One region of the Rahnella aceris genome, then DNA from elsewhere that is predicted to be linked to it. Evidence: predicted binding sites of a transcription regulator. Region 1 holds the regulator's gene; each other region holds the start of a gene.
What was found. Region 1 encodes Fur, which represses iron uptake genes when iron is present. Its sites were predicted from a motif close to ATAATAATGAGAACNACTATCAA; they were not measured.

Region 1 (3,167 bases):
CCGGGTGAACTGAGTTTCTCCTATATGTGGGCTGATGAATATAAATCGCCGTGGCATCTGGAAATGGATGATTTCCGCCAGAATGACAAGAAAACCGGCGTTTCTTATATTCATTCGCTCGGTGCGAAATATGATTTTAAAAATGACTTCGTACTGGAAGGCGCATTTGGCCAGGCTGAAAGTTATGTCGATCAGTACTTTGCTAAGGCCTCGTACAAAATGGATCTGCTGGGCAATCCGCTGACCACCAGCTATCAGTTCTATGGTGCAGAAGACCGCATCAGTGACAAGAATGATCCGAACAGTCTGTATGACGGTCTGGCATGGTTGCAGGCACTGACCTTTGGCTATACCACCGGGCAGTTTAACTGGCGTCTGGAAGGGACGATGGTGAAAGCGGAAGGGAATCAGGGCTACTTCCTGCAGCGCATGACCCCGACTTATTCTTCCTCAAACGGCCGTCTTGATGTGTGGTGGGACAACCGCTCGGACTTCAACGCCAACGGTGAAAAAGCAGTATATGCAGGCGTATTGTATGATCTGGCGAAATGGGATTTACCGGGCTTCGCGGTCGGTGGTTCGTACGTCTATGCCTGGGATGCCAAACCGAGCACCAACGCCGCTTATGACCAGAGCCAGCGTCTGAAAGAAAGCGCATGGAGCCTGGATGCGCTGTACACCATTCAGGAAGGGCGCGCCAAAGGGACGTTGTTCAAACTGCATTACACCCAGTACGACAACCATTCGGATATTCCGAGCTGGGGCGGCGGTTACGGCAACATTTTCCAGGATGAAAAAGACGTGAAATTCATCGTTATCGCTCCATTTACTATTTTCTGAGGTCGCTATGTCGATGAATAAAGTACTGATGATCATGGTTTCGGCTGTTTTGCTGGCCGGTTGTGCACCCACCGCCGATCAGGCACAAATATCCCAAACGCGGGAAGATTACCGTGCCTGTATCAATACGTCAGAAGGCAATCCGGACAAACTGGCATCCTGCGAGGTGTTACTGAATAAACTGAAACAGGAAAAAGCCCACCAGCAATTTGCGGAACAAGAAACGGTACGTGTGTTGGATTACCAGCGATGTCTGACGGCGCGTAAAACTGGCGACGGTCAGGCATATGCTGCTGATTGCGGGAAAATCTGGCAGGAAATAAAAACGAACAATTCACCTAAGTCGTGAATCTCAGCAGCGAAACATACCCCGGCTTGCCGGGGTTTTTTATGCCTGCTATCCGGGCTCAATCTGCGTCGATATCAGACATAAAAAAACCGCTTTTCAGCGGTTAATTTAGTCAAAGCCTGTGCAGATTACTGCGCAGGTTTATCGTTGTGCAAAGAGTCATCTTCGCGGCAATCGCCTGCTTCACAGTGACCGTACAAATACAGGCTGTGGTTGGTGAGCTTGATACCGTGTTTCTTAGCAATCTCACGCTGACGACCTTCAATATATTCGTCACGGAATTCGATCACACGACCGCAATCCAGACAGATCAGGTGGTCATGGTGATGTTGCTGGGTCAGTTCGAATACGGACTTGCCGCCTTCGAAGTTATGACGGGTGACAATACCGGCGTCGTCAAACTGGTTCAGAACGCGGTAAACCGTCGCCAGGCCAATTTCTTCACCCATATCAATCAGTTGCTTGTAAAGATCTTCCGCACTAACGTGATGACCTTCCGGCGCTTGCAGCACTTCCAGGATTTTGAGGCGCGGAAGCGTGACTTTTAAGCCGGCTTTCTTCAGTGCGGTGTTGTTGTCAGTCATGCGGATTCAGTCCTGTTACTATGTGCTAATCAAGTTGAGGCATGCAGCCTGTGGCATCGGCGGCACAAAATTATTCGTTTAGTCTCTTCGTTTAACGCAATGTGCCAATTCTCGTCAACGACAGCCTGTTAATAAAGATCACAAATTGCCGGTCACATTTGGAATGCAACGACTTGATCAATAGAAAAAACAGAGGAACTCAGTGTACCTTGATACGACCGAAAGTTACAATTTTGTAGCAGTTAAATTGTTAATTTCAGTAATAGTTTGGCCCTTCAATTGTAGAATAAATCCTCAGGGCCAACAGGGTTTTTAGCCAATAATTTCAGAAAGGCTAAGTTCTTCTGTGATCTGTTTCACCCAGGCATCAACACGTTCGCTGGTCAGTTCGGGCTGACGATCTTCGTCAATTGCCAGTCCTATGAAGTGCTTATCATCCGCCAGGCCTTTAGATGCTTCAAAGTGGTAACCTTCGGTAGGCCAATGTCCGACAATCACTGCGCCGCGTGGCTCAATGATATCGCGCACGGTGCCCAGCGCATCGCAGAAATATTCGGCGTAGTCTTCCTGGTCACCGCAACCAAACAGTGCCACCAGCTTACCTTCGAAATCTATCTCTTCCAGCGTTGGGAAAAAGTCGTCCCAGTCACACTGCGCTTCACCGTAATACCAGGTTGGAATGCCGATAAGCAAAATATCGAATTTTTCCAGATCCTCTTTGCTGCTCTTCGCAATGTCATGCACCTCTGCAACATCTTTACCCAATTGCTTCTGGATCATTTTTGCGATGTTTTCGGTGTTACCTGTATCGGATCCAAAGAAGATACCTACAACGGCCATAAGATTACCTAACCTCTTGTTCTCAATGAAGTGCTCTGCAACGCAGGCAATAATAATGCAGATGATAGCAAACTCGTGCGGCGGAGAATATGCTTCTGCTCGCCTTCTTAACTGGGAAATAAGTTTATCGGGCAATATTTTTATGTGTTATCGCCTTTGTGTGCTTTCACCTGCGGCGAATTAACCTCAGGGTTAATGAGGTCAAAAGCAAGTTTGAGAAATAAGTTGTCACAATACTAAATTTCGAGAACATTCCGCCGATAGATGATTCGGGAGCAATCTCAACATAATAAAGAAATCGATGCCCGGAGAGGTGTTCAAACATGTCCTGGGGCACTTGCCTGCTGGTTACCTGTCTTGATTCTCCGCATCCCCGTCAATCCTCAGGCCAGAAACAGACATGTTTCGAGAGAGGCATATCGTGCAGTTTTTAAAAAATATCACCATCAGGGCCGCTTTATTAACCATTCTTGGCATCTTTTGCGTCATGTGGGCAGGTGTTTCCCTTTACACCGTCACCTCACTGGACACACTGACCCAAAATACCAAAAATA
Region 2 (3,167 bases), on a different contig from region 1:
GCCGATATCGAAAATCGGCTGCAGCGCACCACCGATGTTGATGGCCAGCACGAACATCAGATACATCACCAGCAGGAAAATCGGTACGCCCAGAAAGCGGTTGAGGATCACGCGATCGAGCACCTGCGTCAGTTTATTCGGCGCCGTAAGGTGGGAGTTGCTGATCTCTGCGCAAAGCGCCGCGATGCTCTGATAACGCGCATCGGCGATCAGCAGTGCCGGATCGTCCAGTTTCTGCTCAGCCAGCCGGGCTCTCACCTGCGGCAATAATGCCTGTGCGTTGCCTGCGTGCGTCTGGCTATAAATATCCCCTTCAAGAATTTGCAGTGCCAGCCAGCGGCGTTGTTGCAGCGCCATGGCTGGCGGCATTTCGGCGGCCAAGACATCGACTTCCTGTTGTAAAACCGGATGATATTGCACACGTTCCAGCACAGCCACTTGTGGCAATTCGTCGATGGCGGCTTTCAGTTCTTTGATGCCGCTGGCACGGGTAGAAACCAGCGCCACCACAGGGCAACCCAGACGAGCAGACAGCGCAGGGATATCAATATTGATGTTCTGGATTTTGGCGATATCCAGCATGTTCAGCGCCACGATGCATGGCACGCCCAGTTCCAGCAGTTGCAGTGTCAGGTATAAATTGCGCTCGAGGTTTGAGGCATCGACGACGTTGATCATCAGATCCGCGTCGCCGCTCAGAATGTAATGGCAGGCAATTTGTTCATCGAGCGAAGTTTGCTCGGAAATGGTGGTCAGGGAATAGGTACCCGGTAAATCCACCAGCGTAATCTGGTGCGCTGCGGTGGCAAACTGACCTTCTTTGCGCTCGACGGTCACGCCTGCCCAGTTACCGACACGCTGGCGTGAACCGGTTAACTGATTGAAAAGCGTGGTCTTACCTGAGTTTGGGTTACCAATCAGGCCGATCGTTAATGGTTTCATTCGATAAAATCTACGTGTCAGAAAAGGTAAACATGCAAGCCCGGGGCCGCAGCGAAAAATGAACTGTCAAAGGCCTGATGTTGGGATCAGGCCATCATCTCGAGCTGGAGGAGATCGAGGTCTTTTCTGCGGACGACGAGGCTGGTACGGCGGGTTTCGATTTGTACCGGATCACCCATCGGCGCAACGCGGATAATGTTGAAAAATGACCCCGGTAACATCCCGAGTGACAACAGTTTCTGCCGGTAAGCCGGGCTGATTTCGTGTGAAAAGCCGGTAATTTTATAAGCACGTTTTGATTGAAGTTGCATAGTTCCTCGCGAAGCATTCAGGCATTTTGGGGGCAGCGTGACAAAGGTTACGCCGCGCTTCCGTGCCCGGTGATCTCACTTAACTGCGAAATATTGCTCAGAAATTGTCCATGGTGCGAAATTGTCAGCCTGTGGCTGACGGCGTATTGAATACGCAAAGAAGTACAAACGAGAATAGTTATCATAATTAGTACGCGTATAGAGACAAAAGAAAAGAGGGGGTGCCTCTTCACGGGAATCTCCACCGCGTCGCTATCGTATGCCTGCCGGATGGCCGATTTATTGATTTACCTCAGTGATTGATTCATTAAGACAGAGTTTAAAAAGTGTCGAAAAAAGATACATAAAAAAAGCCGCTGGATATCAGCGGCTTTGGTGTGGCGGGGAAAAACGAAGAATTAACGTTTTTTGCCGAGCGCGGCGGCCAGAGCATCGGCCATCGCGTTATTGCCTGCTGGCGCGGCATTGCGGCCCGACGGTTTGTTTGGCGCGTGGCGTTTCTGATTGTCTCGTGAATCTGACGCTGGCGCGGAAGAACGGCGCGCGGGTGCTTCGCCCGGTTGCTCGTCCAGTCGCATGGTCAGCGCGATACGTTTGCGTTGCAGATCGACTTCCATCACTTTGACTTTGACGATGTCGCCGGCTTTCACCACTGTGTGGGGATCTTCGACGAATTTGTTCGCCAGTGACGAGATGTGAACCAGGCCGTCCTGATGGACACCAATATCGACGAACGCACCAAAGTTGGTGACGTTAGTGACAGAGCCTTCGAGGATCATGCCCGGCATCAGGTCGTTCATGGTTTCCACGCCCTCGGCAAAGGTCGCGGTTTTAAACTCTGGACGCGGATCGTGCCCCGGTTTTTCCAGCTCTTTGATAATGTCGGTGACCGTCGGCACACCGAACTGCTCATCGGTGAATTCGCTGGCTTTCAGGCCACGCAGCACATTGGAATCGCCCATCAGTTCTTTCAGCGCCAGCTGTGTCGCCGCCAGAATGCGTTCCACTACCGGATAGGTTTCCGGGTGAACTGTCGAGGCATCAAGCGGGTTGTCGCCGTGGTTGATACGCAGGAAGCCCGCGCATTGCTCAAAGGCTTTTGGCCCCAGACGGCTGACTTTCAGCAACTGTTCGCGGTTACGGAACTGACCGTTTTCGTCGCGCCAGTTAACGATATTCTGCGCCATCATGCGTGTCAGACCGGCCACGCGGGTCAGCAGGGGAACGGATGCGGTATTGAGATCAACACCCACGGCGTTCACGCAGTCTTCGACCACGGTATCGAGTTTTTTCGCCAGCTGAGACTGGCTGACGTCGTGCTGATACTGACCAACACCGATGGATTTCGGGTCGATTTTCACCAGCTCCGCCAGCGGATCTTGTAATCGACGGGCGATAGAGACTGCGCCGCGAATAGAAACATCCAGATCCGGGAATTCCAGCGCCGCCAGTTCGGAGGCGGAATACACCGATGCACCGGCTTCACTGACAATCACTTTCTGCGCTTTTACCGCCGGGAACTGTTTTTGCAGCTCAAGGAAGAAGCGCTCGGTCTCGCGGGACGCGGTGCCATTACCGATCGCCACCAGTTCGACATTATGTTTGATGCACAGCGCGGCAACCTGTTGTGCGGCTTTTGCAGCCTGACCGGTGTGGGGATAAACCGTATCGATATCCACCAGTTTGCCGGTGTTATCCACAACGGCGACTTTTACACCGGTACGTAAACCCGGATCGAGACCCATAGTGGCGCGCATACCGGCGGGGGCGGCCATCAGCAAATCGTGCATGTTGCGGGCAAAAACGTTGATCGCTTCATCTTCGGCGCGTTCGCGCACGGTGCCCATCAGCTCGGTTTCGAGGTGCAGCAGCACTTTGATACGCCATGTCCAGTTGACCACGGCACGACGCCAG
Region 3 (3,167 bases), 1.2 Mb from region 1:
TGGCCTTTACCGGTGACAACGCGGATTATCAGGCGATCGTGAAAGCCAGCAAAGCAGTGCCGACAATCGTCACCGTTTATCTCGACCGTCCGGCGATCCTGACCAACGTGAAGGACAAAGCGAAAGTGATTATCGGCAATTTTGGTGTCAGCGATACCGTTTTGTTTACGCGCCTGACCAGCACCGAAGCCTATACCGGTAAGCTGCCGTTTGAACTGCCATCGTCTGAAGAAGCCGTGCTCAGACAACAATCCGATATGCCACATGACAGCGAAAATCCGCTGTTTGATATTGGCTTTGGTCTGGCGCGTTAAGCCCTGTTAACCGGTGACCCGCGCCAGCACAAAACCGTCCCAGCCTTTGCTGCCGACGGTTTGCAGCGCGGTCGCTGATAAACGCGGTTCCTGTTCAATCATCTCAATAAAGCGACGCACACCCTGCACCCGGGCGTCGTCGCTGTGCGGATCCACCACCGCGCCGTCCCGCACCACATTATCGCCAATAATTAATGTCCCCGGTTTCGACAATTTCAGCGCCCATTCCAGATAAAGCGGATTGCTGGGTTTATCGGCATCAATAAAAATCAGGTCAAACGGCGCTTCCGCCGCGAGCGTGGGCAAGGTCTCTGACGCAGGCCCGGTGTGTAAGGTAATTTTATCCTGCAAACCGGCCAGCTCAATGTTGGTTTGTGCGATGCGCGCATGATGCGGATCGGCTTCCAGCGTCACGACTTTTCCGAGCGCCGGTAACGCCCGCGCCAGCCAGATAGTGCTGTAAGCGCCGAGCGTACCGATTTCTAAGACTTTCTGTGCGCTGATGATTTGGGCGAACAGCGCCAGTAATTTTCCCTGATTGGGTGCTACGTCGTGTGCGGGTAAACCGGCCTGATGATTGTTTTTCAGTACCTGATCCAGAACCGGATCGCTGTCCACTAAGTGACTCACCAGATAGTTGTCAACCGCTGCCCATTTCCTGCTGTATTCCTCCGGACTCCCCTGACCCATTTTCGCCTCCCGGCCGTGAATTCTACATAGAGAACATGATTAAAAAACTCACTATTAACCCTAATCACTTCCGGCCATTTTGCTCAGATTTTTATTGCCGCAATTAAAAAACCCTCGTTTTCATCAGGTTAAAAATGCGTCACTTCACATTTTTGGCGTAAAGTTCCCTTGAATTTGTAAAATAATAATGATAACAATTATCATTAAGTTTAACATCCGTCACGTTTCGGTTAAGTGACTGCCCTTCGCACGTCACGCTTTTGTGCGGAACACATGTTGGCTTTTGGGTTTATTACACACGCATCAATTAATCACTCAATCATTATTGAGTTATTTATAGGGATTATGAATATGTTGTTGGCTTTCCCCCTCAAACGCTCGGTGCTTATGTGCGCGCTGGCAATGCCGGTTGCCTCAATGGCTGCTGAAGACACCGTCATTGTCAAAGCCGCGCCTGCGGATACCGCCGATGCTCCGACGCAGGGTTACAGCGCGAAAACCAGTAAAAGTGCGACCAAAACGGATCAGCCGCTGATCACCACCGGTCAGGCCGTTTCTGTTGTGACCCGTCAGCAAATGACTGACCAGAACGCCACCACGGTTAACGCTGCACTGAACTACACGCCAGGCGTATTCACCAACTTTGCCGGCGGCGCAACGCGTTATGACACCATTTCCCTGCGCGGTTTCCACGGCGGTGACGTCAACAACACCTTCCTCGATGGCCTGCGGATCCTGAGCGATGGCTCGACCTATAACTCCATTCAGGTTGATCCGTGGTTCCTGGAACGTATTGATGTGGTGAAAGGACCGTCTTCTGCGCTTTACGGCCAGAGCATTCCCGGCGGTGTGGTGGTGGAATCCACCAAGCGCCCGCAGTTTGCTGAAGAAGGTCACTTCCAGCTTTCCGGTGGCACGCAAAATACCAAAGGCGGCGCATTCGATTACACCAATGCCATCAACGATCAGCTGGCATTCCGTCTGACCGGGATGACCCGCAGCAGCGATACGCAGTACGATCACCAGCGTGAAGAGCGTTACGCGATTTCGCCACAGTTGCTGTGGACGCCGGATGAAAATACCTCGCTTTTACTGCGCGCGTATCTGCAAAAAGATCCGTCCGGTGGCTACCACGCCGCGGTTCCGGCTGACGGCAGCCTCTACGGACAGAAACTGAGCCGGGGTTTCTTCGATGGCGAAAGCACCCGCAACCAGTTCAAACGCTGGGAGCAAATCTACAGCTACGAATTCCAGCACGCGTTTAACGACGTCTGGTCATTCCGCCAGAATGCCAACTACACGCATTCCAACACCGAGTTGGATCAGGTGTATCAGGCGGGCTGGAATGCGGACCGTACCGAGATGAGTCGTTATTATTCCGGTGAGAAGTCCTCGCTGGATACTTTTGCGATTGATAACCAGCTCGAAGCGGATTTCGCGACCGGCGAACTGGCACATAAAGTGGTGATCGGTTTCGATTACTCCCACTTTATCAATGATGTGAAATCTGACGCTGCTTACGCTGAAAACCTCAACCCGTACACTGGCGTTGGCGGTGATGCACTGGATTATTACAGTCATAAACGCGGTAAAAACCGTTATGAGCAGATGGGTACCTATCTGCAAGATGAGATGAACTGGAACAAATGGTATCTGACCCTGTCAGGCCGTTACGACACGCTAAAAACCTCCAGCCGCAGTTACGAAAGCATCTACGGCACCACCAGCAACAGCGAACGTAAAGACAGTCATTTCAACAGCCGCGCTTCCCTGCTGTACGCCTTTGACAGCGGCATTTCACCGTACGTCAGCTACAGCCAGGCGATGACGCCATCTGCCCTGCCAGGCGCTGACGGCACGCTGCTGAAACCGATGCAGAGTGAGCAATACGAAGCCGGGATCAAATACCAGCCGGTCGGCACTTCCGATATGTACACCGCGGCGCTGTATGATCTGACGCAAAAAGACGTGGGTAACCGCGTGGTAGTCGGCAGCTACTACGAGCCGGCAGGTAAAATCCGCTCACAGGGTCTTGAGCTGGAAGCTAAGAAACAGGTTACCGAACGCTTTAACGTGATGGCCGGTTACACCTACAACAAAGTGCGTATCCGTGATGCGGCTGAGAACAACGGCAACACGCCGTATGTGACGCCAAAACAAATG

Region 2: a site for Fur is predicted at 1,422-1,444, ahead of feoA (ferrous iron transporter A). Genes of this name have one in related genera too.
Region 3: a site for Fur is predicted at 1,186-1,208, ahead of GW591_RS04935 (TonB-dependent siderophore receptor). Genes of this name have one in related genera too.

What each region holds. Positions count from the first base shown of each region.
Region 1 covers NZ_JAADJV010000001.1:2,341,993-2,345,159, reverse strand. Annotated here, with positions in the region: gene chiP (chitoporin ChiP) at 1-840, shown strand, start outside; gene chiQ (ChiQ/YbfN family lipoprotein) at 854-1,189, shown strand; gene fur (ferric iron uptake transcriptional regulator) at 1,318-1,773, opposite strand; gene fldA (flavodoxin FldA) at 2,086-2,613, opposite strand; gene GW591_RS10715 (methyl-accepting chemotaxis protein) at 3,035-3,167, shown strand, end outside.
Region 2 covers NZ_JAADJV010000004.1:134,300-137,466, reverse strand. Annotated here, with positions in the region: gene feoB (Fe(2+) transporter permease subunit FeoB) at 1-942, opposite strand, end outside; gene feoA (ferrous iron transporter A) at 1,029-1,253, opposite strand; gene GW591_RS18840 (Tex family protein) at 1,652-3,167, opposite strand, start outside.
Region 3 covers NZ_JAADJV010000001.1:1,094,944-1,098,110, reverse strand. Annotated here, with positions in the region: gene GW591_RS04945 (glycoside hydrolase family 3 protein) at 1-314, shown strand, start outside; gene GW591_RS04940 (O-methyltransferase) at 321-1,004, opposite strand; gene GW591_RS04935 (TonB-dependent siderophore receptor) at 1,356-3,167, shown strand, end outside.